DNA from 3 places in the Xanthobacter sp. DMC12 genome. Region 2 is predicted to be linked to each of the others. Evidence: predicted binding sites of a transcription regulator. Region 2 holds the regulator's gene; each other region holds the start of a gene.

The links. The regulator PhoB, encoded in region 2, activates phosphate uptake and scavenging genes when phosphate is short. The targets are predictions, from matches to a motif close to TGTCATNNANCTGTCAT.
Region 1: a site for PhoB is predicted at 6,375-6,391, ahead of ppk2 (polyphosphate kinase 2). Genes of this name have one in related genera too.
Region 3: a site for PhoB is predicted at 2,041-2,057, ahead of ACT535_RS11375 (DUF465 domain-containing protein). Genes of this name have one in related genera too.

What each region holds. Positions count from the first base shown of each region.
Region 1 is NZ_JBQUYZ010000005.1:72,752-82,479, forward strand. Features, by position in the region: gene ACT535_RS18155 (histidine kinase dimerization/phosphoacceptor domain -containing protein) at 1-1,104, shown strand, start outside; gene ACT535_RS18160 (LLM class flavin-dependent oxidoreductase) at 1,245-2,258, shown strand; gene serA (phosphoglycerate dehydrogenase) at 2,542-3,801, shown strand; gene ACT535_RS18170 (SMP-30/gluconolactonase/LRE family protein) at 3,826-4,740, opposite strand; gene ACT535_RS18175 (serine hydrolase domain-containing protein) at 4,967-6,187, shown strand; gene ppk2 (polyphosphate kinase 2) at 6,544-7,653, shown strand; gene ACT535_RS18185 (TetR/AcrR family transcriptional regulator) at 7,822-8,436, shown strand; gene ACT535_RS18190 (DUF3313 domain-containing protein) at 8,991-9,656, shown strand.
Region 2 is NZ_JBQUYZ010000008.1:196,184-205,911, forward strand. Features, by position in the region: gene phoR (phosphate regulon sensor histidine kinase PhoR) at 1-1,552, shown strand, start outside; gene pstS (phosphate ABC transporter substrate-binding protein PstS) at 1,674-2,714, shown strand; gene pstC (phosphate ABC transporter permease subunit PstC) at 2,815-3,792, shown strand; gene pstA (phosphate ABC transporter permease PstA) at 3,810-4,643, shown strand; gene pstB (phosphate ABC transporter ATP-binding protein PstB) at 4,728-5,552, shown strand; gene phoU (phosphate signaling complex protein PhoU) at 5,573-6,304, shown strand; gene phoB (phosphate regulon transcriptional regulator PhoB) at 6,372-7,073, shown strand; gene ACT535_RS23805 (FAD-dependent oxidoreductase) at 7,107-8,474, opposite strand; gene ACT535_RS23810 (MarR family winged helix-turn-helix transcriptional regulator) at 8,662-9,153, shown strand; gene ACT535_RS23815 (SDR family NAD(P)-dependent oxidoreductase) at 9,369-9,728, shown strand, end outside.
Region 3 is NZ_JBQUYZ010000002.1:695,835-705,562, reverse strand. Features, by position in the region: gene ACT535_RS11380 (ABC-F family ATP-binding cassette domain-containing protein) at 1-1,696, opposite strand, end outside; gene ACT535_RS11375 (DUF465 domain-containing protein) at 1,836-2,015, opposite strand; gene ACT535_RS11370 (DUF465 domain-containing protein) at 2,205-2,411, shown strand; gene ACT535_RS11365 (redoxin family protein) at 2,511-2,996, opposite strand; gene ACT535_RS11360 (protein-disulfide reductase DsbD domain-containing protein) at 3,092-3,913, opposite strand; gene ACT535_RS11355 (YqgE/AlgH family protein) at 4,167-4,784, shown strand; gene ACT535_RS11350 (cell wall hydrolase) at 4,905-6,278, opposite strand; gene meaB (methylmalonyl Co-A mutase-associated GTPase MeaB) at 6,403-7,380, opposite strand; gene ACT535_RS11340 (glycine zipper domain-containing protein) at 7,528-7,860, opposite strand; gene ACT535_RS11335 (rhodanese-like domain-containing protein) at 8,135-8,476, shown strand; gene leuB (3-isopropylmalate dehydrogenase) at 8,611-9,723, opposite strand.

The sequences.
Region 1 (9,728 bases), on a different contig from region 2:
CTGGGCGCCGACGGCTTCGCCGTGGTGGAGGCCGACCGCATCCGCGCCAGCGGCCGCTGCCCGGACGAGGCGGCGCTCCGGCGCATCGCCCGCTGGGTGGAAGGAAAGGCCCAGGCGCGCGCTTTCAGCACCCCGTCCCTCTCCGCCCTTCTGCCCGCCGCCGCCGAGTTCGCGGCGCTGGCCAGCGGGCTCGCGGCGGTAAGCATCCCCGGCGACGCGCCGCTGGTGCTGATGTGGCTGCGCGCCGAACAGGTGGAGGTGGTCAACTGGGCCGGCAACCCGCATCGCGACGACCCGGCCAATCCCGCCGCTCACCTCAACCCCCGCGCCTCGTTCGAGGCGTGGAGCGAGACCGTGCGCGGCAAGTCGCGTACCTGGTCGCTGGCGGAGGTGGAGACCATCAGCCGGCTCGGCCACGCGGTGCTGCAGGCCCGCCAGAACCGGCGGGTCCGCGACCTCAACCGCCGGCTCTCCTTGACCGTGGTGGAGAACGAGCGGCTGCTGCAGCACAAGGATTTCCTCATGCGCGAGGTGAACCACCGCGTGCAGAACAGCCTGCAGCTGGTCTCCTCCTTCCTGCGCCTGCAATCGCGCCGGCTCGGCGAGAGCGAGGCGGCCTCGGCGCTGGCAGAGGCGGAGCGCCGGGTGGCGGCGGTGGGCCTCGTGCATCGCCAGCTCTATGCCGGCGAGCAGGTGGAGGCGGTGGACCTCTCGCGCTACCTCATCGACCTCACCCGCGAGGTAACGAGCGCCCTCGGCAAGGAGTGGGAGGCGCACATCAGCCTCGACGTGGCGCCGGTGCTGATGGCGGCGGACCGCGCTGTGCGGCTGGGGCTGATCCTCACCGAACTGGTGCTCAACACCGCCAAATATGCCTATGGCGGCGCCCCCGGCCCGCTCAGGGTGGCGCTGGAGCAGCACCGCGACCGCTTCCGCCTGGTCGTCGCGGACAGCGGCAGCGGCAAGGTGGGCGAGCGGCAGGGCTTCGGCACCATCATGATCAAGGCCATGGTGCAGGGCCTCGACGGCATCCTCTCCGACGAGGAGAACGCCCCCGGCCTGCGCACCATCGTCACCGCCCCCATCTGCCCGGCCGGGACGTAAGACGGGCGGACGGACGCTCAAGCCCTGCGCGGGCTTGACCGGAGCCCCTTCCCCGGCGCCCCTTGTGCCGCCCCTTCCGCTTTCCGGCCGCCGTCCCTATCTCACCACCATCTTTCGTTCGGGGGCGGACGAGGCAGTTGATGGCCCAGCTTTCCATTCTCGATCTCGTCCGGGTGCGGGAGGGGTTCGGCCCCCGCCAGGCCCTGGACAATGCCCGCGACCTCGCCGCCCATGCGGAAGACTGGGGCTATCGCCGCTTCTGGGTGGCCGAGCATCACAACATGCAGGGCATCGCCAGCGCCGCTACGGCGGTGGTCATCGCCCATATCGCGGCGGGGACCGAGCGCATCCGGGTGGGCGCGGGGGGCATCATGCTGCCCAACCATGCGCCCCTCGTCATCGCCGAGCAGTTCGGCACGCTGGCCCATCTCTTCCCCGGGCGCATCGACCTCGGCCTCGGCCGCGCGCCCGGCACCGACCAGATGACCATGCGGGCGCTGCGCCGCTCGCTGACCAATTCCGACAATTTCCCCCAGGACGTTCAGGAGCTGGAGGCCTATCTCGGCCCCGCCCAGCCGGGCCAGACGCTGTTTGCCGTGCCGGCGACGGGCACTGAGGTGCCGCTCTGGATTCTCGGATCGAGCACCTATGGGGCGCAGCTCGCGGCGGCGCTCGGCCTGCCCTACGCCTTCGCCTCCCACTTCGCCCCGGCCGACCTGCTGCCGGCGCTGGAAATCTACCGCGCGCGCTTCAAGCCCTCGGACGTGCTCGCGAAGCCCTATGCCATGGCCGCGCTCAACGTGATCGCCGCGGAGACGGACGCCGAGGCCCGCCGCCTCGCCACCACCCAGCAGATGTCGGTGGCCGACATCTTCCGCGGCGCGCGGGGCCTCTCGAAACCGCCCATCGACGACATCGAGGACTACTGGACCCCCATGGAGAAGGCGCAAGCGCAGCGCTTCCTCGCCCGCTCGGTCATCGGCGGGCCCGAGCGCGTGCGCGACGGCATCGCCGCCTTCGTGCGCGAGACGGGGGTGGACGAGGTGATGATCGTCTCTGACGTGTTCGACCACGACAAGCGCCTCGCCTCCTACCGCATGATCGCGGAGGTGGCGGGGGAAGCGGCCGCGCCGGAGGCGGTGGCGGCGGTGTGAGCCCCGCACCGCGCAGCCAGAGCCGTCATCGTCCCGCTGGGCGGGGCGGCGACGGTCCGTGCTCCACCCCTGCCGTAAAGTAAAGCTCCAGCCGCGGCAAAGGCGCGCGATCTCTGGACTGGGGCGGCAAAATCGCTACCTTCGCGCCGCCGCCGGGCCGGCATCCGCTACCCGGCAACCACCATTCCGAACCGAACCCCGCGAGAGGCCGGCAAGCGACCTCTCTCCGCGGCAGCGCTTTCCGCGCGGTTCGCCCGTTGATCGCCGAAGGACGTCGCGCCCCGTGACCCAAAACGCCCCCCAGCTTTCCCTGTCCCGCGACAAGATCAAGGTGCTGCTCCTCGAAGGCGTCAACGACAGCGCCGTCGAGATGATGACCAATGCCGGCTACACCAACCTGACCCGCCTGCCCAAGGCGCTGGACGGGGAGGCGCTGAAGGAGGCGCTGAAGGGCGTCTATCTGCTCGGCATCCGCTCGCGCACCCAGATCACCGCCGACGTGCTGGAGGCGGCCGACCGCCTCATCGCCATCGGCTGCTTCAGCGTCGGCACCAACCAGGTGGACATCGACGCCACCCGCATCGCCGGCATCCCGGTGTTCAACGCCCCCTTCTCCAACACGCGCAGCGTGGCGGAGCTGGTGATCGGCGAGATCGTGATGCTGCTGCGCCGCATCCCCAACCGCTCCGCCGCCGCCCATGAGGGCCTTTGGGACAAGTCGGCCACCGACAGCCACGAGGTGCGCGGCAAGACGCTCGGCATCATCGGCTACGGCAACATCGGCTCGCAGCTCTCCAACCTCGCCGAGGCGATGGGCATGCGGGTGATCTATTACGACCACACTGACAAGCTCCGTCACGGCAACACCGAGCCGGTGGCGACCATGACCGAGGTGCTCTCCCAGAGCGACGTGGTGAGCCTGCACGTGCCCGAGACGCCCGCCACCGCCGGGATGATCGGCCGCGCCGAGATCGCCGCCATGAAGAAGGGCGCCTATCTCATCAACAACAGCCGCGGCACGGTGGTGGACCTCGACGCCCTCGCCGACGCGCTGAAGGAAGGCCGCCTGCGCGGCGCGGCGGTGGACGTGTTCCCGGTGGAGCCCAGCGCCAACGGCCAGAAGTTCGTCTCCCCGCTGCAGGGCCTGCCCAACGTCATCCTGACCCCGCACATCGGCGGCTCCACCGAGGAGGCGCAGGAGCGCATTGGCGCCGAGGTGGCGCGCAAGCTGCTCGACTATTCGGACACCGGCTCCACCATGGGCGCGGTGAACTTCCCGCAGGTGCAGCTGCCGGCGCGCCCCACCGGCACGCGCTTCATCCAGGTTCAGCGCAACCTGCCGGGCATGCTCGGCCGCCTCAACGAGGTGCTGGCCCGCCACGCGGTTAACATCGCCGCGCAGTATTACGAGACCAACGCCGACATCGGCTATGTGGTGCTCGACGCGGACGCCTCGGCCGTGGACAGCCAGGCCATCCTCGCCGACATCCGCGCGCTGGAAGGCACCATCCGCGCCCGCCTGCTCTACGAATACAAGGCCTGAGCGCTCCGAAGAGGAGCGCTCGCCTCACGCGTGCGAATACATGCGCCGGCCCGGCACCGGCAGATCGGCGCAAAGGATGGTGCCGGTCTTCGATTCGGTGATGAAGAGCGTGCGGTTGTCCGGGCCGCCGAAGGCGCAATTGGTGGTCAGATGTCCCTCCGGCGACTTGATGCGCAGCATCGGCTCGCCGAGGGCGCTGAACAGCCATACCGAGCCAAGGCCCATGTGGCAGACGACGAGGTTGTCCTCCTCGTCGATGGCGAGGCCGTCCGGCCCGCCGCCGCCTGAAAGCTGGATGAAGGTGCCCACCTTGCTCGCCGTGCCGTCGCGCATCAGCGGCACGCGCCAGATGGCATTGGCCCGCGTCACGGCGAGGAAGAGCACCGTCTCGGCCTTGTTGAGCACGAGGCCGTTGGGGCTCGGGATGCCCTTCAGCACGCAGTCCAGCCGCCCGTCGGCGGTGAGGCGATAGAGGCAGCCGGAGGGATCGTGCCAGCCGGTCTGGCCCTGGTCGGTGAAATAGAGGTCGCCGTTCGACGCGAAGACCAGATCGTTCACGCCCTTGAAGCGCTGGAGCATGGCCCGCTCCAGATAGGGCTCCACCCGCCCGGTGGCGGGATCGAACACCATGATGCCGTGCCGGTGGTCGGTGATGAAGCCGCGGCCGTCCTTGTGGAACTTCAGCCCGTTGGGCTCGCCGTCATACTCCGCCTCGACGCTGATCGCGCCCTGCGGCGTCACCTTGATGAGGCGGCCCCACGGGATGTCCACGACCCACAGATTGCCTTCGCGATCAAAGGAGGGGCCTTCGAGGAAGGTGGTCAGCGGCACCCCGCCGAACTGCACCTCGTTCCACTCGGAGCGGCGGCCCTCGACCCTGAGGGCGTCGGGCATGACCACGAACGGGCGGGCGATGACGGCGGGGGGGGCGGCATACATGGGCTTCCTCCTCGGGCTTCCTCCTCGCGCTCCCGGCGGGCGGCCGCACGCTTGAGCTTTACCTTTTTCTACACGCCCGGCGCGTCTGGGGGTAGCCGCGTGCGCCGACGGGCCGGAAGGGCTGTCAAGCCCGGCCAAAGGCCCCTTGCCAGCGGACGGGTTTGCCTGCGTTCATGCGGCCACGCTTGGCCGGATCAACGGCGCAGCATCATTCGGGGGAGCACGCATGGACGTCAGGCACTCGGGATCGGGCTTCTCTCACCCCCTCGGGCGGCGCAGCCTCGGGCGGATGGCGCTGGGCCTCGCCGCCGCGCTCGCCGTCTCGGCCCCCGTCCACGCCGCTGAAAACCTCGACACTTATCTCGAAGGCGTCCGCGCCAAATACGGCCTGCCGGCGCTGGCGGCCGCCGTCACCCGCTCGGGCGAGATCGTCGCCTCGGGGGCGGTGGGCAAGCGCGCCATCGGCCTCGACATCCCGGTAACGGTGGAAGACCGCTTCCACCTCGGCTCCGACACCAAGGCCTTCACCGCCACCGTGGCCGGGACGCTGGTGGAAGAGGGCAAGATCAAGTGGACCAGCACCCTCGGCGAGGTGCTGGGCGGCAAGGTGAAGGACATGAACCCGAAGCTCGCGGCGGTGACGCTGGAGCAGCTTCTGTCCCACACCAGCGGCATCCCCTCCGACAACGAGGAGATCATCGGCATCTATTTCAATCCGGTGGGCTTCGAGAAAACCACCACAGCCCTGCGCCTCGACGCGCTGGAGCGCTGGAAAAAGAACGCGCCGGAGGTGCCGAAGACCGGCTCGCCGTTCCAGTATTCCAACCTCGGATACACCTTCGCCGGCGCCATGCTGGAGGAGGTCTCCGGCAAGCCGTGGGAACGCCTCGTTGAGGAGCGCATCTATGCGCCACTCGGCCTGAAGAGCGCCGGCTTCGGCCCGCAGGCCACCTTCGGCAAGTATGACGCCCCCATCGGCCACATGCTGGACGACAAGGGCAAGCCCACGCCCATGGCCTGGGGTCCCTCGGCCGACATTCCGCCCGTGATCGGCCCGGCCGGCATCGCCCACATGTCGGTGCTGGATTTCGCCCGCTGGGGCGACTGGAACGCGGGCCAGGGCAAGCGAGGCCCGCACATCGTCTCGCCGGAGACGCTGGCCGTGATCCACAAGCCCCACGTCACCACCCCGCCCTTCAAGGACCCGCCCCCCGGCACGCCGTCCTCGGGCGACTACGCCTTCGGCTGGGGCGTGGTGAAGCTGGACTGGACCAAGACGCCGGTGCTCACCCACAACGGCTCCAACAGCATGAACTTCGCCAAGATCCTGGTGGAGCCGGCGACCGACATGTCGGTCGAGGCGGTCACCAACTATCCCGGCCAGGTCGCCGAGGCGGCCACCACCGAAGTGCTGAAGCATCTCTACGGGCAGTTCGCGCCCAAGTAAGGGGAAGGGGTTGCCTTCTCCCCTTGCGGGAGAAGGTGGCGCGCGGAGCAATGTCGATCGAAGGCCCGGCGCAAGGCTCCCGCGCAGCCGTCATCGCCCGGCTTGTCCGGGCGATCCACGGCGGGGCCGGGTCAATCCTCCGGACAGTGCTCCAGCGGCCCGGTGGATCGCCCGGACAAGCCGGGCGATGACAATTGGATAAGAGGGCGCTGCATGCGTCCGGGACACTCGGACGCCGCCCCCTACCTCCCCCGCCCCTTGATCTCCATCAACGCTCTTCAGCCGGCTAAGGCCCATGTTTTCGCGTGGCTTTTCAGCCGCGGATGGCGCGCGCCTCGGCGCCGAAGGAGCACAGAATGGCCAGCACCGACGACCTTACGCCCGTGGCCGGCACCGAGGCCATTCCCGCCGAGATGGAGCGCTCGCTGGCCGAGGAGCGCCAGCTGGCGGCGCAGGAGGCGGAACTGTCAGCGGTCACCGCGCTGGCCGCGACCCTCGATGAGACCCGGCCCGCCGCAGCGGCGGGCGTGGACGAGGTGAAGGCCGGCATCGCCGCCATCCTCGCCGGTGCTTCTCCCGACGATGCTGTGCGGCTGCGCAAGTCGCTGGGTCTGCCCAAGCCCGCCGGCCAGCCGCGCGTCACCAGCGACGAGCTTTCCGACGACTGGCGCACCGGCGGCTACCCCTTCAAATACAAGATGCTGCGTCGGGACTACGAGCAGCAGAAGTTCATCCTCCAGACCGAGCTTCTCAAGCTCCAGTCGTGGGTGAAGGACTCCCGCCAGCGCGTCATCATCCTGTTCGAGGGGCGCGACGCGGCCGGCAAGGGCGGCGCCATCAAACGCTTCATGGAGCACCTCAATCCCCGCGGCGCACGGGTGGTGGCGCTGGAGAAGCCCAGCGAGGTGGAGCGCGGGCAGTGGTATTTCCAGCGCTATGTGGAGCACCTGCCCACCACAGGCGAGATCGTGATGTTCGACCGCAGCTGGTACAACCGCGCCGGCGTCGAGCGGGTGATGGGCTTCTGTACCGATGACGAATACCGCGAGTTCCTGCGCCAGGCGCCGGAGTTCGAGCGCAACCTCGTGCGCAGCGGCATCCACCTCATCAAGTTCTGGTTCTCGGTGAGCCGGGAGGAGCAGCGCCGCCGCTTCAAGGAGCGCAAGGTGCATCCGCTGAAGCAGTGGAAGCTCTCGCCCGTGGACCTTGCCTCGCTCGACAAGTGGGACGATTACACCCGCGCCAAGGAAGCCATGTTCTTCCACACGGATACGGCGGATTCCCCCTGGACGGTCATCAAGTCCGACGACAAGAAGCGCGCCCGCATCAACGCCATGCGCTACGTGCTGCATTCCCTGCCCTACAAGGACAAGGACCAGAAGCGCATCGGCCCGCTGGAGACGCTGCTGGTGGGCCGCGCCAACACGGTTCACGAGCGCGGTGAATATGTGATGGGCGGGCGGTAGGCCCGCCGCAGCGTCACCCCCGGGCGAGGGAACGCGCGGCCGCGCCGGGCGCGTCCCGGCCTGCTTTGGGCGGTGGCGGAATGACTTGTCTCGCCCGCGCCAACGACGCTATGTCCTGTTGTGGCGATGTATTTGTTCGCGCCACCACAAAGGCGGGCAGCCTGAGGCATGGATAACACCACGCGTTCCGAACGCACGAAGGCCGCCGTCATCGAGGCCGCGCTTGCCATCATCGCCCGCGACGGCGCCGGCCGCCTCACGCTCGATGCCATCGCCAAGGAAAGCGGCGTCAGCAAGGGCGGCCTGCTGCACCAGTTTCCCAACAAGCGCGCGGTGCTGGTGGCCCTGCTGGAGTATCAGGCGGACTATTACGGGGCGTTCGCGCAGACCTTCCTGGCGGAGCACGGCGCCTCCTTCGCCGAGCCGACCCTCGCCGCGCAGATCGCCGTGTTCCGGGAGATCGTGAAGGGCTCGAACTCCATCGCCTTCGCCATCCTCGGGGTGGCCGCGCAGGAACCGGCCTTCATGAGCCCGGTGCGCGAGCGCGACGAGGCGACCGTCGCCACCGTCCTCAAGGAGGCGAAGGACCCGCAGCGCTCCCTCGCCCGCCTGTTCTCCGCCCGCGGCCTTGCACTGTCGGCCATGCTGGGCACCTGCCCGCTGAGCGACGCCGAACGCGACCAGATGTTCGAGTACCTTCTGGACGATCGCAACTGGATCTCGGAGGCGGCCTCGCCGGCGGTCGCCGAGAAGTCCCGGCGCTCGCGTCGCAGCCCTTCCTGACCCGCGCGGACGCGCCTCCGGCATCGTCGTCAAGCCGCGATGCCATCCCAGAACACCGGCGAAATACACCACGATACCGGCCTGAAAATTTTTCCGGACTGAAACCGTCCAGACGGTTTGTTCTCAGCCCAATCTGAGCTAGGCTGCACGGGTGATCGCAGCTTGTCGCTGGAGCCGCTGACCGGGATCGGACCTTGGACCGATGCGGGCGCCTCCTGAGCGTCAAAGCTGCCACCCCTCCGCCGGCATGGCCGCAACCATGGCCGGCGGGGACCAGAACTGCGGGCGGCATTGCCGCCCCCTTGCGCCGCCCGCAGCTCTCCCCCTTCCCCTGCATTGAGGCGCAATCAGTCGCCCGCCTTTCCTCGACCCCCGCCCGTTTGCGGGGTGGCCGATGCCTGCGCGTTGCCTGGTGAAGGAATGAGGCGGGATGCCGCAAAATGACCCCAAAAAAACCGTCTAGACGGTTTGTTTTTTAAGCGGAGCTGATCTAGGCTTTCCTCAGGTCGAACACGCCATCCCGCGAGGGGGCGCAGCCTCAGCAAGGTCCTCCGATGCCACCCCGAACAGCCCTGCGACTTGTTCCCGCCCTCACGCCCCTCCTCGCCGCCTTCCTCGGCGGCTGCTCCTCCGACGAGCCCCTCGCCTATGCCGACGTGGCCTCCTCGGGCCAACTCGCGCCCAATGTCGACCCCACCGGCCGGACCCCCTACCGCTATTCCACCGAGGTCAATTGGCGCGACTACGACAAGGTCATCCTCGACCCCGTCACCGTCTATTCCGGCCGCGACCAGCAGTTCGGCGAGATGCCCCAGGCCGATCGCGAGGCGCTCGCCCGCCAGATGCAGCAGCAATTCGCCCAGCGCCTCGCCAAGCGCTTCACCGTGGTCCAGCAGGCCGGGCCGAAGACGCTCCGGGTGAAGCTCACCCTCACCGGCGCCACCGCCAACACCCCAGGCCTTGCCACCCTCTCGCGCTTCGACGTGGCCGGCGCCGTGGTCAACAGCGTGCAGACGCTGCGGGATGGCGAAGGCACCTTCACCGGCTCGGTGCGCTATGTGGTCGAGATCCATGACGCGAAGACCGGCCGCCTGCTGTCGGCCTTCGTCTCCAAGCAATATCCCAAGCCCTACGACATCCCCGCCGGCATCGGCCCGCTCGACGCCGCCAAGGCCGGCATCGATCGCGGCGCGGACGAATTGGTCGCCCAGCTGAAGTGATCTCCTGACGTGAACCGGCGGCGCGCACACCGGTGCGCCGCCATCCTTCTCCACCGCCCCCACGCCGCAACC
Region 2 (9,728 bases):
CCTCCCCGCCATGTCCCTGCCGGCCATGTCCCTCCCCGGCGTGCCCCTGCCCGGCGTGTCCCTGCCCGCCTCGTCATTGTCGGCGACGCCCCCGGCGGCGCCAGCGCCGACGACCAGCCCCCTGCCGGAGACCGGGCCTGCCCGCGCCCCCATATCCGGTCCCTCGCCCGCCCCCCTGCCGGAACCCGCGCCCGCGGTCGCGGCCGCCGCAGCTGCCTCTCCGCCCGTGGCTGCGCCCCCCGCCCCGCCGAGCCTGGGCGCGTCCCCGTTTGCCGCGCCGGGTGGCCGGGGCGGGCGGCGGAGCCTCGCGCTGGTGGGCGCCATCGCCGCGGTGGTCATCGGCGGCGCTGCCGCCGGCGTGCTCGATCCGCTGCTGGCGATCGTCCTGGCGGCGCTGCTGGTGGCGCTCTGGCTGTCGCTGCGGACGGCGCCGCCGGCGCCGCTTCCCGTGGTGACGCCCCTGCCCCCGCCGCAGCCGCCCCCGTCGCGGGATTCGCAGGCCTGCGCGGTGGTGGCGGCGCTGCCCGAGCCGGCGCTGCTGCTCTCGGCCGCCGGCAACATCATCACCGCCAACCAGCGGGTCGCCCTGGCGCTCGGCCCGACGCGGGTGGGCGATCCCCTCTCCTTCGTGGTGCGCGTGCCGGAGGTGCTGGACGCCGTGCGCGCGGCGGCGGCGGACGGCGTGCCGCGGCGCGTGGAGTTCGCCGAGCGCATCCCCCTCGACCGCTGGCTGGAGGCCCATGTGGTGCCGCTCCGGCTGCACGTCTCCCCCGAGCGCGCGCCGGACGCGGTGCTGCTGACCTTCCGCGACCTCACCCAGCAGCGCCGGGTGGAGCAGATGCGGGCGGATTTCGTGGCCAACGCCAGCCACGAGCTGCGCACGCCCCTCGCGTCCCTCTCGGGCTTCATCGAGACGCTGCAGGGCCCGGCCCGCAACGACACGCCGGCCCGCGAGCGCTTCCTCGCCATCATGTCGGCGCAGGCCCGGCGCATGTCGCGCCTCATCGACGATCTGCTTTCGCTCTCGCGCATCGAACTGAACGCCCACGTCCAGCCGCAGACCAAGGTGGATCTCGGCGCCATCATCGCCCACGTCTGCGACACCCTCTCGCCCCTCGCCCGCGACCGCGGGGTGGAGCTCGAGCAGGTGCGCGAGTCCGGCGACCTGGAAATCCTCGGCGACCGCGACGAGCTGATCCGCCTGTTCGAGAATCTGGTGGAGAACGCCCTCAAATACGGCGCCGCCGGCAAGACGGTGGAGGTCCGGCTCGCCCGCGAGAACGGCACCGCCGTGGTGAGCGTGCAGGACTTCGGCCCGGGCATCGCGCCGGAGCACCTGCCGCGCCTCACCGAGCGCTTCTACCGGGTGGACGTGGCGGCCAGCCGCGACCAGGGCGGTACGGGGCTCGGGCTCGCCATCGTCAAGCACATCGTCGCCCGCCACCGTGGCCGGCTCACCGTGGAAAGCGAGCTGGGCCGGGGCGCAATCTTCTCCGTGCGCCTGGATACTTTGCCGAACCCGGAACAAATGTTAGAAAAAGCAAAGACCTAGGCTGTCATGCCCGTGTCACGCACGCGTCATAGAACCTTGGCGCGCCGGGGCTAAGAGTCCTGAGCCCAGAGTTGCCCCGGCGCCTGCCGGAGCGGCAACCGATTTGGCAAGGAGAGATATCGTGAAGCTCACCACCGCTCTCGGCGTGATCGCCGTAGCCGGCTCGCTGTTTGCCGGCAGCGCCCAGGCTGTCGATTTCACCGGCGCTGGCGCGTCCTTCCCCGCCCCCGTCTACCAGTCCTGGGGCGCGAAGTTCAAAGAGAAGACCGGCGCGACGCTGAACTACCAGTCGATCGGCTCCGGCGGCGGCCAGAACCAGATCATCAACCGCACGGTGGACTTCGGCGCCTCCGACGCGACGGTCCCCGGCGAGAAGCTCGCCGCCAACAACCTGCTGCAGTTCCCGACCGTGATCGGCTCGGTGGTCGCCACCGTCAACCTCGACGGCATCACCACCAACCAGCTCAAGCTCACCGGCCCGGTGCTCGCCGACATCTATCTCGGCAAGATCACCAAGTGGAACGACAAGGCCATCGCCGAGCTGAACCCCGGCGTGACCCTGCCCGCGAACGCCATCGTCCCGGTCTATCGTTCGGACTCTTCGGGCACGACCTCCATCTTCACCGCCTACCTGTCGGCCGTCAGCCCCGACTGGAAGTCCAAGGTCGGCTCTGCCACCTCGGTCCAGTGGCCCACCGGCGCCGGCGCCAAGGGTAACGAGGGTGTCACCGGCACCGTCAAGAACACCAAGGGCGGCATCGGCTACGTCGAGTTCATCTACGCCGCCGCCAACAAGCTGGTCGTGACCCAGCTGCAGAACAAGGCCGGCAAGTTCGTCAGCCCCGAGGTCGCCGGCTTCCAGGCCGCCGCCGCCTCCGCCGACTGGAAGGGCGCCAAGGACTTCGCCGCTTCCATGATCGACGCCCCCGCCCCCGAGGCCTGGCCGATCGTCTCCCCCACCTACATCCTGCTGCCGAAGAACCCGACGAACGTCGAGGCTTCCCGCGAAGTGATGAAGTTCTTCGAGTGGGCCTACACCAAGGAAGGCGCCGACATCGCCGAGAACCTGCACTACATCCCGCTGCCCGCGGCGGTGGTCGAGCAGGTGAAGGCCGCCTTCAAGGCCGAAGTGAAGGGCCCGGACGGCAAGCCCGTCCTCTGATCCCAGATGATCGCGCCGCCCTCCCCAAAGAGGGCGGCGCTTTTCCTTACGGTGACAGGTCCGGTAGCGCACGCATCGACAAGCCGGGGCAGGGGATAAAATGGACGCGACGGTGGAAGGCATGCGGTCTGGCTCGGCAGAGCCCATCAGCAAGGCCAAGGGGACGGGGCGGATCGCCGATCCGATCTTCATCGGCCTCCTCTGGGCGAGCGGCATCTTCGTCCTGATCCTGCTCGGGCTCATCATCGCCGAGCTGTTCAAGGGCGGCCTGCCGGCCCTCCAGCACTTCGGGCTGGACTTCATCTGGTCGTCCGCCTGGAACCCGGTGACCGAGAATTTCGGCGCCCTGGTGATGATCTACGGCACGCTGTTCTCCGCCATTATCGCGGTGATCGTGGCGCTGCCGCTCTCCTTCGGCATCGCCTTCTTCCTCACCGAGATCGCGCCCCAGCCGCTCAAGCGGCCCATCGGCGTCGCGGTGCAGCTGCTCGCCGCCGTGCCGTCCATCATCTACGGCATGTGGGGCTTCTTCGTCATCGTCCCGCTGATGGCAGCCTATGTGCAGCCGCCGCTGATTGACATCTTCGGCGACATCCCGGTCATCGGCGCCCTGTTCGCCGGCCCGCCGCTCGGCTCCGGCATGCTCACCGCGGGCCTCATCCTCGCCGTGATGATCCTGCCCTTCATCACCGCCATGTTCGTCGAGACGCTCGAGAGCGTGCCGCCCATGCTGAAGGAATCGGCCTACGGCATCGGCGCCACCACCTACGAGGTCTACAAGAACGTCTCCGTGCCCTACGGCAAGACCGCCATGGTGGGCGCCATCATGCTCGGCCTCGGCCGCGCGCTGGGCGAGACCATGGCCGTGACCTTCGTCATCGGCAACGCGACGCGCATGTCCGCCTCCCTGTTCGCACCGGGCGCGACCATCGCCTCCACCATCGCCAACGAATTCCCCGAGGCCCCGATCGGATCGCTGAAGCTCACCTCCCTGCTGCAGCTCGGCTTCATCCTGTTCGTGATCTCCTTCATCGTCCTTGCACTGTCCCGGGCGCTCGTGCGCTCGCGGCTCGACTGACCGGGGGCTCGAACGTCATGGCTTCCCTCGCTGCGCGCCGCGCCGTCGACAAGACCGTCAAGGTGGTGTCCACCGGCTTCGCCGTGTTCGCCCTGTTCCTGCTGGGCTGGATCCTGTGGACCCTGCTCTCCCGCGGCCTGCCCGCGCTGGGGACGAACGTCTTCACCCAGGTCACCAAGCCGCCGGGCCAGGGCGGCGGCCTGCTCAATGCCATCGTCGGCTCGCTGATCCAGATCGGCATCGCCATGGCCATCGGCGGTCCCATCGGCATCTTCTGCGGCACCTTCCTCGCCGAGAACGGCAAGGGCACGAAGCTCGGCGCCGCCGCGCGCTTCGTGAACGACATCCTGCTGTCGGCGCCGTCCATCCTGGTCGGCCTGTTCATCTACACTTTGCTGGTGGTGCCGCTCGGCGGCTTCTCCGGCTGGGCCGGCGCCATCGCCCTCGCCATCCTGGTGATCCCGGTCATCGTGCGTACCACCGAGGACATGCTGAACCTCGTTCCGGTGGGCCTGCGCGAAGCCGCCTTCGCCCTCGGCGCACCGCAGTGGAAGGTGGTCATGTTCATCACCTGGCGCGCGGCCCGCGCCGGCATCGTCACCGGCGTGCTTTTGGCCATCGCCCGCGCCGCCGGCGAGACCGCCCCGCTGCTGTTCACCTCGCTGGGCAACAACGCCATGTCGACCGACCTGTCGAAGCCCATGGCCAGCCTGCCCATCGCCATCTACCAGTTCGCCGGCAGCCCGTTCGACGACTGGGTGGCCCTCGCCTGGGCCGGCGCGCTGCTCATCACGGTGGGCGTGCTGGTGCTGAACGTGGCCTCCCGCCTCTTCCTGGCCCGCAGCCACTGATTTCAGGGCGCGGGCCAAGGCCCGCAGCCTTCCGCCCTTTCCGCAATTCCTCCGAAGCACGGCATACGCCCAAGCGAGGACAAGATGACTTCAGCCGTCGATCCCACCTTCAATCTCGCCTCCGCCGTCGGCGCCAAGCCCGACGCGCCGCCGGCCCCCGCCAAGATCAAGGTGGAGAACCTCCAGTTCTACTACGGCAGCAACCATGCGCTGCGGAACATCAACTTCGAGGTTCCGGAGAAGCGCGTGACGGCCATGATCGGCCCCTCGGGCTGCGGCAAGTCCACGCTGTTGCGCGTGTTCAACCGCATGTTCGACCTCTACCCCGGCCAGCGCGCCGAGGGCTCGGTGCTGTTCGACGGCGTGAACATCGTCGGCAAGGAGCTGGACCCCACCATCGTGCGCACGCGCATCGGCATGGTGTTCCAGAAGCCCACGCCCTTCCCCATGTCGATCTATGACAACATCGCGTTCGGCGTGAAGCTGCACGAGAAGCTCTCCAAGTCGCAGATGGACGAGCGCGTGGAATGGTGCCTGCGCAAGGCCGCCATCTGGGACGAGACCAAGGACCGCCTGCACACCTCGGCGCTCGGCATGTCCGGCGGCCAGCAGCAGCGCCTGTGCATCGCCCGCACCATCGCGGTGAAGCCCGAGGTGATCCTGCTGGACGAGCCCACCTCGGCGCTCGATCCCATCTCCACCTCGAAGATCGAGGACCTGATCGACGAGCTGAAGCAGGACTTCACCATCGTCATCGTCACCCACAACATGCAGCAGGCCGCGCGCTGCGCCGACATGACCGCCTTCTTCTATCTGGGCGAGCTCATCGAAATGGCGCCCTCGGACGTGATCTTCACCAATCCGAAGGAGATCAAGACGCGCGACTACATCACCGGCCGCTTCGGCTGACCGATTGAAGGATCACTGAGATGCCGGATCATATCGTCGCCTCCTTCGACCAGGAGCTGAAGGAAATCGGCCGCAAGGTCGTCGAGATGGGCGGGCAGGCCGAGCGCCTGGTCGCCGACAGCGTCGCCTCCCTCATCCGCCGCGACAGCGCCCTCGCGCAGAAGGTCGTGCTGCTCGACGCGACGGTGGATCAGGTGCAGCGCGAGATCGAGGACCGGGCCATCCTGGTCATCGCCAAGCGCCAGCCCGTGGCCATCGACCTGCGCGAGATCGTCGCCGCCATCCGCATCGCCAACGACCTCGAGCGCATCGGCGACCTCGCCAAGAACGTCGGCAAGCGCGTCATCGCCATCGAGGGCGAGTACCATCCGGCGAAGCTGGTGCGCGGGGTGGAGCACATCTCCGACCTCGTGCTCGAGCAGCTCAAGGAGGTGCTCGACGCCTACGCCGCCCGCAACGAGGCGAAGGCGCTGGAAGTGTGGGGCCGGGACGGCGCCATCGACACCATGTACACGTCCCTGTTCCGCGAGCTCCTCACCTACATGATGGAAGACCCGCGCAACATCTCGGTGTGCACGCATCTCCTGTTCTGCGCCAAGAACATCGAGCGTATCGGCGACCACGCGACCAACATCGCGGAAATCGTCTACTACATGGTGACGGGCCAGAACCTGCCGGAGAGCCGCCCGAAGGCGGACGCCTCCAGCGACACCACCCTGCCCTTCCCGGGCCGCACCACCGTTCAGAGCTGATCGCCAAAGGCGACCCGCACACGCTGAAGACGGGGCGCAGAGCCCCGATAGTGACGGATAGAGCAAAGTGCCGGCGCGTATTCTGATCGTCGAGGATGAAGAGCCGTTGACCCTCCTGCTCCGGTACAATCTGGAGTCGGAGGGCTACGGCGTCGAGAGCGTGGGACGCGGCGACGAGGCCGAGACCCGGCTGCGCGAAAGCGTGCCGGATCTCATCATCCTCGACTGGATGCTGCCCGGCCTTTCGGGCATCGAGCTGTGCCGGCGCCTGCGCACCCGGCCGGAGACCGAGCGCCTGCCCGTCATCATGCTCACCGCCCGCGGCGAGGAGACCGAGCGGGTGCGCGGCCTCGCCACCGGCGCGGACGACTATGTGGTGAAGCCGTTCTCGGTGCCCGAGCTGCTCGCACGCGTGCGGGCGCTGCTGCGCCGGGCCAAGCCCGAGCACGTGGCAACCCTCCTGCGCGCCGGGGACATCGAGCTCGACCGCGAGACCCACCGGGTGCATCGCGGCGGGCGCGAGATCCACCTCGGCCCCACCGAGTTCCGCCTGCTCGAATTCCTGATGCAGAGCCCCGGCCGCGTCTTCTCCCGCGAGCAATTGCTGGACGGCGTGTGGGGCCAGGACGTCTATATCGACGAGCGCACGGTGGATGTTCACGTGGGCCGCCTGCGCAAGGCCATCAACCGCGGCCGCCAGTCCGACCCCATCCGCACCGTGCGCGGTGCCGGCTATTCCTTCAACGAGATGTTCGCCCGCGCCCATTGAGCGGGGGATCAGGGCTGGGGCGGAGCGAAGCGCTCACCCCGTGCGCACGCCCAGCAGCCCCAGCGCCTGCTTCGCCGCGCGCTCGCCGGAGAGCCAGGCGCCGCCCACCGTACCCCAGAGGGTCTCGTGGGTGTGCTCGCCGGCGAAGACGAGGCGGCCGCCCACCGTCTCGGTGAAGGCGCGGCGCATGTTGCCGAAGCCCGGCAGGGCGCAGGAGAAGGCGCCGAGCGCCCACGGCTCCTTGCTCCAGCGGGTGGCGAACACCTTGGTCACGCGCGCCGCCGCATCCGCCCCGAACTCGCGCGTCAGCGCCGCCTTCACGAAGGCGGCGGCGGCCTCGGGCGGGCTGTCGGCGAGGCCGGCGGCCACGTCGCCGCCCACCTCCAGGCTGTAGAGATCGGTGCCGCCGATGCGGGCGCGCAGGGCATAGGCGCGCGGCCCGTCGGCGCGGAAATAGATCAGTTCGTCGGCGCCGAGATTGCCGGGATTGCGCGGCATGCGGAAACCGATGTGGTCGAAGGCGCCGAGCGTGATCTTCTCGATCGCCGTGCGATAGCGTGGCGGCAGGTTCGGCCCGATGCGCAGCTTGCCGGCGGCGATGACGCTGGGCGGCACCGCGACGATCACGGTGCGCCCGGTCACGCTGCCCTTGCTGGTCTGCACCGAGACGAGGCGCGGGCTGAGGTCGATGGATCGCGCCACCACCTCGAGCCGCACCGTGAGCGGCCGGGCGAGCTGCGCCACCAGCGTGCCCACCCCCTGCCGGCAGATGTCCTCGCTCTCGCGCTCGTCGGCGCGGGACACGTCCACGGTGGAGACCTGATCCAGCTCCTTGGCGCAGTTGAACGGGCCGAGGACGAAGCGGGCGCTCGGCCCCCACGGCCCGAGGTCCGGCAGGGCGCGGGAGGCGGCCATGTCGCGGTTGGCGTCGCCGGCGGCGACGATGGCCCGCTCGCCCCGGCGCACGGTGGCGACGAAATCCTCGTAATCGGTATCGCCCGCCTCGCGCCCGTTCACATAGAGCCGGCCGCCCTCCGGCGCGCGATAGATGTCGAGCCCTTCGGCCCGGCCAAAGGCGGCCATGGGGCGTGCCGCCGGCATGTTGAGGCGCGGCGCGCCGAGGTCGAACGGCACGCCGAACTGGCTGGTGTCGGTCACCGTGCGGCCGCCCACCTGCTTGCCGGCCTCCAGCAGCACATAGCTGCGCCCGGCCTCGGCGATGCGCCGCGCGGCGGCGATGCCGGCGGCTCCGGCGCCGATGATGATGACATCCGCCTCGATCTGCTGGCCGAGCGCGCGCGAGGTCGCGAGGCTCAGGCCGGCGAGCGGCGCAGCCGCCAGCGCGGCACCACGGGCCAGCAGCGCGCGGCGGGAAAGGGAAAGGCGATCGGGTCCGGTCACGGGCGGAACGCTACCATGGGGCGCAGAGCGGGGCGAGAGGGCGGGCCGCCCTCAGCGGTAAACGCGCGACAACACGGACTTTCTGGTGTTTTCCGCTCCAACCTTCGCAAAATTGTAAGCCGGCATGTGGATAAAGGGGCGCGCGGACGGGCCGCCCCGCTCGCGCTCAGGAAGGGCGGGGAGACCCATGAAAGACCCGGTTCAGAAGACCATCGGCTACAGGCTCACCCACACGGCGCGGCTGCAGAAGGCGCTGTCGGCCCGTCTCCTCGCCGGTCTCGGGCTGTTTCCGGGGCAGGAATCGGTGCTCAAGCTGCTGTGCGAGGCGGACGGCCGCACCATGGGCGATCTCGCCTCGGCGCTGCGGGTGCGTCCGCCCACCGCCTCCAAGACCATCGCCCGCCTCACCACCCAGGGCCTCGTGGAGCGCCGCGCCACCGACGGCGACGGCCGCCTCGTGCGCGTCTTTCTCACCGATGCCGGGCGCGAGCGCGGCGCCTCCATCGACACGGTGTGGGACCAGCTGGAGACCGAGATGGTGCTGGGCCTCGACAGCAAGGAGAAGAAGCGCCTGCGCAAGCTCCTGCGCAAGGTGGAGAAGAACCTCGCCCTGCGCCTCGGCGCCGATGGCGGCCTCGACGATGAGGCCGAGCCCGGCGACGAGGACGAGGACGCCTGAGGGGCGTCCGCCCCCTCGCGCCACCGGCCTTGCGCCCGGCGCATGGAGCGCTGCGCCACCATGCGCCTGACCGCCCTTTTCTCCCGGCCCGTCCCGCGCTATGCGTTGGCTGATCGGTTTTTCAATCGATTAAAGCCACACACCGGCAAAAGCCGCCGCGCCAACGGAAAAAACCTCAGAACGCCGGCCGGATCCGGCGCCGCACCGGGGGAAACATGTCCAACGCCATCGATCTCAAGGACCGCTTCGCCATCGTCACCGGCGGCGCGCAGGGCATCGGCCGCGCCGTGGTGGAGCGCTTTCTCGCCTCCGGCGCCCGCGTCGCCATCTTCGATCGCGACACCGACCTCGTGGTGAAAACCGCCGACGAACTGGGCCGCGCCCGCGTGATGCCCGTCACCGTCGACGTCAGCCGCCTCGCCGACGTGGAGCGCGCGGTGGCCGAGGTGCATGCCGAATTCGGCCGCATCGACATCCTCGTGAACAATGCCGGCGTCGCGGGCGCGAACCACAAGGTGTGGGACTATCCCGAAGCGGAATGGAAGAAGGTGATGGCCATCAATCTCGACGGCCCC
Region 3 (9,728 bases), on a different contig from region 2:
GCGCGGGATCGGCGATTTCGGCAGCGAGCTTCTCCAGCTTCGCCCGCAGGTCGTCCATGGTCTTGGGCAGCGTCTTGAGCGCGTGCTGCTCGTGGAAGGAGAGCCGGCGCTTCGCCCCGGCCGGCGGCGTCTTGCCGGCCTCCGGCTTCGGCTCCGCCCCGGCTTTCCCCTTGGCAGAGGTGGTGCCCTTGTCCCGCGCCTCCACGCCGCGGCCACGCTGGGACAGCATGTCCGAATAGCCGCCGGCATATTCGCGGAACACACCCTCCCCCTCCGCCATCACCACGCTGGAGACGGTGCGGTCGAGGAAGTCGCGATCGTGGCTGACGAGGATGACGGTCCCAGGATAGTCGGCCACCATCTCCTGCAGCAGGTCGAGGGTCTCGAGATCGAGATCGTTCGTCGGCTCGTCCAGCACCAGCACGTTGGAGGGCAGCGCCAGCGCCCGTGCCAGCATCAGCCGGCCGCGCTCGCCGCCGGAGAGCACGGAGAGCGGCGCGTTGGCCTGCTCGGGGGTGAACAGGAAGTCCTTGAGGTAGCCCATCACATGCTTGGGCACCCCGCCCACCTGCACCTGGTCGGAGCCGCCGCCGGTAAGGGCATCGCGCAGGGTGGTGCCGGGATCGAGCGCCGCGCGCTTCTGGTCCAGGCTCGCGACTTCGAGGTTGGTGCCGAGCTTCACCGCGCCCGAATCGGGAGCGAGTTCGCCGGTGAGCAGCTTGATGAGGGTGGTCTTGCCCGCGCCGTTGGGGCCGATGATGCCGATGCGGTCGCCGCGCAGGATGCGGGTGGAGAAATCCTTCACCACCGACCGGTCGCCGAACGCCTTGGCGATGTGCTTCGCCTCGATGACGAGCTTGCCCGAGGCCTCGGCCTCGCTCACCGCCAGCTTGACGTTGCCGACGGCGCGGCGCTCCTCGCGCCGGTCCTTGCGCATGGAGTGCAGAAGGCCGAGCCGGCGCACGTTGCGCTTGCGGCGGGCGGTGACGCCGTAGCGCAGCCAATCGAGTTCCGCGACGATCTTGCGGTCCAGCTTGTGGCGCTCCGTCTCTTCCTGCTCCAGCACTTCGTCGCGCCAGGCCTCGAAGGCGCCGAACCCCTGCTCCAGCCGCCGGGTCTGGCCACGGTCGAGCCACACGGTGGCGCGGGAGAGCGTTTCGAGGAAGCGCCGGTCATGGCTGATGAGCACCATGGCGGACTTCAGCCCCCGAAGCTCGCTTTCCAGCCATTCGATGGCCGGCAGGTCGAGATGGTTGGTGGGCTCGTCCAGCAGAAGCACGTCCGGCTCCGGCGCGATGACGCGCGCCAGAGCGGCCCGGCGGGCCTCGCCGCCGGAGAGGTGAGCGGGGTCTTCCTGTCCGGTCAGGCCCAGCTCGGTGAGAAGATACTGGGCGCGATAGGCATCGTCGCCCGGCCCGAGACCGGCCTCCACATAGGCGAGCGTCGTCGCATATCCGGAAAAATCCGGCTCCTGCGGCAGATAGCGCACCGTGGCGCCGGGCTGGAAAAAGCGCGTGCCGGAATCCGGCTCGATGAGCCCCGCCGCCACCTTCAGCAGCGTAGACTTGCCCGAGCCGTTGCGACCCACGAGGCACACCCGCTCGCCCGCCGACACGGAAAGCTCCGCGCCGTCGAGCAGAGGGGTGGCGCCGAAGCGCAGATGGATATCCTGGAGGAGAACGAGCGGAGGAGCCATGGAGCCGGATTAAAGCCCTCTGCTCCGGAACGCAAAGCCAGTTCGCACGGCGCCTGCCTTCGCGGCCCGCTCGTTCTTCGCAGGACACGGCGACGCGACCGCTGCCGGGAGTGTTCCGGCAGCGCGCGCAGTCCCGCCATCAATGTACGGTGGAAGATCCGTTCAGCTTGGACATCTGGTCCTTGAGAACCAGCTTCTTGCGCTTCAGCTCGGCGACACGAAGAGGATCCGAGGCGGGGCTGTTCATTTCGCGGCTGAGCTCCTGCTCGATGGCCGCGTGACGCCGCTTCAGCTCCTGAAGGTGCGACTGGATGGACATTCTGAGCCACTCCCTGTCTGCAACACGACATCAGTCTGTCACGGAGCCGACGAAGAGTCGACCGCCTTGTGGACCGTCTTTCCGCCCCTCCGGCGACCTCCCATCTTGCGGCGCGGCAAGCCCGTGCCATAGTCATTCCAGATGGGGGCGAGCGGGCGGCGGACCCGCGCGCCGGTGACAGGACCGGGCATGACGAGCGACGAGGAACGGGATCTCAAGGTCCACCTGGAGCGCCTGAAGCAGGAGCATCGAGATCTCGATGCGGCGATCGAGGCGCTCACCAGCGTGTCGGGATCGGACGTGCTGCAGATCCAGCGGCTCAAGAAGCGCAAGCTGCAACTGAAAGACCGCATCGGCCAGATCGAGGACGAACTGTTCCCCGATATCATCGCCTGAGCGGACTCGCCTGGCACAGGCGCGAGGCCGGATCTCCTGAGGAGGCATCCGGTGCGCGGAGGCCGGGCGTGCCCGGTCTCCGGAAGGCGGCAGAACGGCTCAGAGCTGGCCGAGCAGCGCGGCGGCGCCCGAGGCGTCGGCCTTGGAGGGCACGTCCTCCACGTTGAGGGTCTTCACAACGCCGTCCTCAACCACCATCGAATAGCGCTTGGAGCGCACGCCGAGACCGGCGGCCGAGCCGTCGAAGGTGAGGTCGAGCGAGGTCGCGAAGGAGGCGTCGGGGTCCGCCAGGAACACGATCTTGCCATCCGCGCCGGACGCCTTTTCCCAGGCGCCCATGACGAAGGGATCGTTCACCGACACCACGGCGATGGCATCCACGCCCTTGGCCTTGATGGCGTCGGCCTCGTGGACGTAACCCGGCAGATGGTTCTTGTGACAGGTGGGGGTGAAGGCACCCGGCACCGCGAACAGCACCACCTTCTTGCCCTTGAAGATTTCGTCGGTGGTCTTCGGCACGGGGCCGTCCTCGGTGGGAACACGGAAGGTGGCGTTGGGCAGTTTGTCGCCGACCGAAATGGGCATCGTCTTCTCCACAATTTTGGGCGTTTGCGCCCGCGCCGACAATACGGGCTTTTAATCGCGAGAAAAGCGCCCGCCGCGCGCCCGAGCAGGCGAATTCAGCGCGGCGGAAGCTGAGGCACCCGCACCGTGGTGACGATCGCCTTCGGGCTGTCCACGAGGGTCAGGGTCAGCGGCGTCCCCGAGGGATCGGTGCCAGCGGGCACACCCTCCAGCGGCAGTTCGAAACGGGCGGCACCATCGGGCAGCATGGTCTTCTGCGGCAGCGGCAGGGCCCAGCGGTCCGGCCCCTCGGCAAAGAGATCGGCCTTGGGATTCTGCGCCTTCACCTCGATGACGAGGCGGGGCGGCTGGGCGCTCGTGTCTAGTTCGATCTTCTGCACGGAGGTCGGCTCGGCAACGCCCAGCGGACGTTCCACCGGCAGGGCCGCACGGGCCGCCGAGATACGGGACGCCTCTGCGCCCGCGTCTGCACCAAGCGGTAAGGCCAGATCCGCGCGGGCAGGCATGCACAGCGCTTCGCACACCGCGAAATCGAACGCGAGTACGAGCCGCGCCGGCTTGTCCTTGTCCTTCAGCTCCACCTTCAAGGGGAACAGGACCGACCCCTTGTAGCCGATGGAAAAGCCCCCTCCCCCGTCGGCGAAGCGCTTGGGCGCCGGCCATTCCATTTCCACGCGCGCGACGTTCTCCGAGCCGCTCCAGTCCAGCGTCGGCGGCACGCCGCTGTCGCCGGGATAGCGCCAGTAGGTCTTCCAGCCGGGCGCCAGCTTCAGCTCGATGCCCGCGTCCGCCGTCGTGCCCGAGACGACGCCGGCCATCAGGATCACATCGGCGCCCGGCACCTTCACCGGCGGCGCGCTCGCCGCCTGTGAGGTCAATGGGCAGAACGTGGCCACAAACGCGACGGCGAGGAGCATGCGGCCAAATGCGCCGGTCGGAGACGGAAGGGCAGGCCGAACCGCCGGCCATGCGCCGCGGGAGCGCGGAGGGGTCGATATCATGGCCTAGCGGGTACCCGCTCGCGGCGCCGACGCAAAGCCCCGGACATCACCCACGGCGCGCACAAGCGTGTGAGCCGCCGTCAGCCCCACCGCCTTGCCGGCCTCCTGCGGGACCTCCTGCGATGCAATCCGCATTTCCAAGACGCCCGAACGGCGGTACCCTTTCTCCATGACTGCGAGCCAGAACCACACGATCGAAGGCGGAGGGTCGGGCTTCCTCGATGGGCAGATGCTCATCGCCATGCCGACCATGCGCGACGAGCAGTTCGCCCGCACCCTCGTCTATATGTGCGCCCACTCTCCGGAAGGAGCCATGGGCATCGTGGTGAACCAGCCGGCAAGCCACATCGACTTCACCGACCTCCTCGTCCAGCTTGATGTTGTTCCCGCCTCCGAGCGCATCCTTCTGCCGAAGAGCGCGGGCAGCGTGAAAGTGCTGCGCGGCGGGCCGGTGGAGACCGGGCGTGGCTTCGTGCTGCACTCGGCGGATTATTTCGTCGAGAACTCCACGCTGACCATCGACGACGGCATCTGCCTCACCGCGACGCTGGACATCCTGAAAGCCATCGCCGGCGGGCGCGGACCGCGCAGCGCGGTGCTGGCGCTGGGCTATGCCGGCTGGGCGCCGGGCCAGCTCGAGACCGAGATCCAGGCGAACGGCTGGCTGAACTGCCCGGCCGATCCGGACCTGATTTTCGGCGCGGGCGTGGAGACGAAATACGACAGCGCCCTGCGCAAGCTCGGCATCGTCCCCGGGATGCTATCCAGCGACGCGGGCCACGCCTGAGCGGTCTTTCGCTCAGGCGCCGCGCGGGCTGGAACGTTGCTTCGCTCAGGCGCCGCGCGGGCTGGAACGTTGCTTCGCTCAGGCGCCGCGCGGGCTCGAGGGGGCGGGCTTAGGGGCGCGTCAGTAGCTGTCGCCCCAGCGGCGCGGGCGGTAGAAGGTGTGTACGCCGATCTTGTCCAGCTTGCGCATTTCCCGCACCCAGCTCGGATGCACCCAATAGGCGTGATAGTGGGTGGCGCGACCGATGGACGAGAGCCACAGCTTGCCGTCCAGCATGTCGGCGGCGATTTCCTTGGCCTGCACCCACATGTCCGGCTCGCGCACCACGTCCGGCACATCGTCGCAGGCAAAGGTGAACTGGCAGGCGAGGTGCTTGTGGGCGTTCTGGTAGACCGCGCCGCACACGTCCGCCGGGTAATAGCCGGAGAAGACCCGGTTCACGATGACCTGCGCCACCGCGATCTGGCCGCGCTTGGGCTCGCCGCGGCTCTCGAAATAGATGGCTTCCGCCAGGCACTTCTGCGCCCGCGCCAGCTTCTCGCCGCCGAGTTCCAGACGCTGGGCGGGCGAGGGCCAGATGCCGTCGCTGGGCGGCGTCTCCAATGCGACTGTGCTCTCCGGTGAGACCAGGGTCGCCTCGCCTTCGGCGTGCGGCGCCGGATGCGGCACATAGCCATGTTCTGCAAGGGCGGCATACTGGAAGGCGAGGGCCGGGAAGAGCACCGGATCGCGGCTAAACACCGCCACCGGGTCCTGATGCGGCACCGGGCCGACCAAGGCCGTACCGCCGCCGAATTCGCTCAGGGCCTCTTCCGGCCCGTCATCGCGCGACAATGCCTCGGCGGCCCGGCGCGCCCGGTCCAGATCGGGGGCAATATCTTCCGCCGCAGCCACGCGGGCGGCGTCCTGTATCAGCGGCAGCTCGAGAAGAATGTCGAGCGCCAGCTCCAGATAGGCGCCGGAGATATCATGGTGGCGGGGTGCCCCGACCGATTCGTGGTCCGAGAGCACGAGCGGCGGAGGGAAAGCGAAGGCGTCATCATCCGCCGCGCTGGTATCGGCCGGGTCGGACACCGACGGGGTGGCGGAGGCGAGCGCGGGAGACACGAGGTCGGACGGCTCCAGGCCGGTGCCGATCTCATCCCGCGCCACCTCCATCACGGGTTGGCCCGCCACCGCGGCCACGGCCGCGGCTCGGGCGCCTTCTTCCGAGACGGGCGCGAGGGAGGCGGTGACGATGGTGCCGGGTGCGACAACACGGCGCGCCGGCTTCGCAGCCTCGGCCATCGCCTCCTTCGGAACCTCCGGCAGGCCGGTACCGACCGGCTGCGGCAGATCGAGCGTGGCGAGCTTCAGCGCCCGCGCAGAGCCCGGCCAGAGGCCGAGCCCGGAACCGGCCGTCAGCCCTTTCGGCGCCCGGCCGGATACGTCGTCAGCCCCCGCCCCGCAAGGCGTTGCGACGATGAAGGCGGTGGCGACGAGAAGCGGCGACAAAGCCCGACCGGCCCTCGGCCATCGATCCCGACAAATTCCCATACGCCAGCCCTTGCCGAGACTTCATGTCCCCAATAGGGCGCCGGACCGTTGCCGGCCGGCGACACGCAAGAGCATTGTCCGATCAGTCTTGCCCGGAGGTTAATTTCAGCGCCAGCTCCGCTTCGCGGGCAAACGGCCCCTGCCCCCCCAGCTGGAATTTGCGTGCCCGCGCAAGGCCATGGGTGCCGAAGCGCACGCGCACCGCCTCCTCCACCCACTTGTCTTCCTGCGTCGCGCGCTGGGCTGCGCGCCGGTCTCCCGCGTCGAGAAAGGCGCCATGGGCCGTAACCGCCGCCTCGAAGGCCTCAAGCCCCTCCCCGGTCGCGGCCGACAGGCGGATGACCGGAACGGTCCACCCGGCGGAGGCGGAGCCCGCCAGCGACAGCGCTCCCGCCACCTCGGAAGCAGCGCGGCGGGCGACCTCGGCCATGTCGGCCTTGGTGACGACGATGATGTCCGGCAGTTCCATCACGCCCGCCTTCATGAACTGAAGGCTGTCGCCCGAGGCCGGCTGGATGCACAGCACCACCGTGTCGGCGACAAGGGAAATGTCCGCCTCCGATTGGCCGACACCGACGGTTTCGACGATGACGAGATCGTAGACGGCGCGCAGCAGCACCACGGCGGCGATCGAATCATCCGAAAGGCCGCCGAGGCGGTCACGGGCCGCCATGGAGCGGACGAAGACGCCGCGGTCATCCGGATCGGTCTTCATGCGGGCCCGGTCGCCGAGCAGTGCGCCGCCGGTGCGCCGCGACGACGGGTCCACCGCCAGCACCGCCACGGTGCGCCCGGCCGCACGGGCACGGCGCACCAGCGCATTAGTCAGGGTCGATTTGCCCACGCCGGGCGGGCCGGTGAGGCCCAGCACCTCGGCCTTGCCGGCGCGGGCCGCGGCATCGAGCAGCGCCACGAGGTCGGGCTGGCCGCGTGCCGTTTCCACCAGCGCCAGAGCGCGGGCGACGGCGCGTTTGCCGCCGGCGGCCAGCGTGGCGAGATCGGGCACGATGGAGGTGCGCGGGCGGTCTGGTGCTGCGGCGGAAGCGGGCTCGGGCGGCATTGTGCCAATCTAGCTGCCGCAGTGCGGGAGGCAACTCGCCTCGTTTGCGCGCCAACGGAAAAAGGCGCCGGCAAAAGCCGGCGCCTCTCCCACTGATCGGATCCGTGCGGGGGAACGGAACCGATCAACAGTCCAGAAAATGGAGGATCAGCCGCAGTAGCCGCGGGACACCTTCACAACGTTGCCGTTGGTCTGGCGCAGGTAGCAGCGGCCGTTGTTGCCCCAGAAGTAATAGGCGCGGCGCTGGTCCTGCTGGTTGCCGATGATGGCGCCTGTGGTGCCGCCGATAAGGGCGCCGGCCGCGACGCCGCCGGCATTGCCCGTCACCGCGCCGCCGATCAGCGCGCCGGCCGTGCCGCCGATGAGCGCACCGCCCACCGTGTTGTTCTGGGCGCTGGCGGTGACGGCCGAGCCGGCAACGAGGGCCCCGGCCAGGGAAAGGGCGGCGAAAGTGCCGAGAACGGCATTACGGGTCGACATCTTGATCCTTTCCGCATCCGCCGGCGTCGGCCCGCGGCGTGCTGCGATGGCACCTGATCTAGCAAAGGCCACATGAACGCCAGATGAGCGGGCTGTTCGGGCATCGTGCAGCTTCGTTCATGGTTCTGAACCGGGCAAGCTGCGCCGTAAAGACCCACTTCCGTTGCGGGTCCCCGCGACGACGAGGAACACCTCTTGCATCGGCAAGGCGCTCCGGTGCAGGCTCGCGCCCCCGGGACAAACCGGCTCACAGCTTCGTGTTCAGGACAGGTCAATGAGTGAACGCAACCCCTTCGGCGGGACCATTACCCACCTCTCCCCGTCGGAGGTCCGACAGGGTCTCGCCGACGGCAGCATCCTTCTCGTGGACGTGCGGGAGCCGAACGAGATTCAGGCCGAGCGCATTCCCGGCGCGGTCAATTTCCCGCTGAGCACGTGGAATCCCGCTGCCCTGCCGGACCCGGCCGGCAAGCGCCTCGTCTTCTCCTGCCGCTCGGGCCAGCGCTCGCAGCAGGCCGCCGCGGCGGCGCAGAAGGCAGGCCTTGCCTACGAGGAGCACATGAAGGGCGGCATCATCGGCTGGCGCGAGGCCGGTTTCGACGTCGAGCGCGGCTGACGCGCGAGCGCCCGAGGCGGTGCTCCGGCTAGACCGGAGCACCTGTCTTTCGGCGGGGCGCATGGCGCCGGTTCTCGCCGATCCCCCTCCGGTCGAGCCGGAGGGGCCAGTGGTCAGAACGGCAGCGCGGCCGCTCAGGCGGTCGCGGCGTCGAGTTCGGCGATGATGGCCTTGCCCATCGCCTCGGTGCCGATGGTCTCCATGCCCGGCGCGGCGATGTCGCCGGTGCGCTTGCCGGAGGCGAGCACGCCCGCGATGGCCTGCTCGATACGATCCGCCACCGCGCCCTCGTTGAACGAATAGCGCAGCGCCATGGCCAGCGAGCCGATCATGGCGATGGGGTTGGCGATGCCCTTGCCGGCGATGTCCGGGGCGGAGCCGTGCACCGGCTCGTAGAGCGCCGCGCGCTTGCCGGTCGCCGAATCCACAGCGCCAAGCGAGGCGGAGGGCAGCATGCCGAGCGAGCCGGTGGCCATTGCGGCGAGATCGGACAGGATGTCGCCGAACAGATTGTCGGTGACGATCACGTCATACTGCTTGGGCCAGCGCACCAGCTGCATGGCGAGCGAATCCGCCAGCGCGTGCTCCAGTTCCACGTCCTTGTAGGCGCGGGCGTGGAGGTCGGTCACCACCTGCTTCCAGAGCACGCCGGAGCGCATCACGTTGTGCTTCTCGGCGGACGTCACCTTGTTGCGGCGGGTGCGGGCCAGCTCGAAGGCCACGGCGGCGATGCGCTCGATCTCGTAGGTGTCATAGACCTGCGTGTCGATGGCGCGCTTCTGGCCGTTGCCGAGATCGGTGATGGTCTTCGGCTCGCCGAAATAGACGCCGCCCGTCAGCTCGCGGACGATGAGGAGGTCGAGCCCCTCAACCACCTCGCGCTTGAGGGAGGAGGCATCCGCCAGCGCCGGGTAGCAGATGGCCGGACGCAGGTTGGCGAACAGCTGGAGATCCTTGCGCAGGCGCAGCAGGCCGGCTTCGGGGCGCGCCTCATAGGGCACGTCCGCCCACTTGGGGCCACCGACCGCGCCGAGCAGGATGGCGTCGGCGCCCTTGGCGCGCACCATGGCCTCTTCGGAGATGGCCGCGCCGTGCGCGTCATAGGCGCAGCCGCCGACCAGATCCTCCTCGATGGCGAAGGAGGCGAGGCCGGCCTGCTCCAGCCACTTTGCCACCCGTTTCACCTCGGCCATGACTTCCGGGCCGATGCCGTCGCCGGCGAGAAGAAGGAGCTTGTGGGTGGCCATGGGTG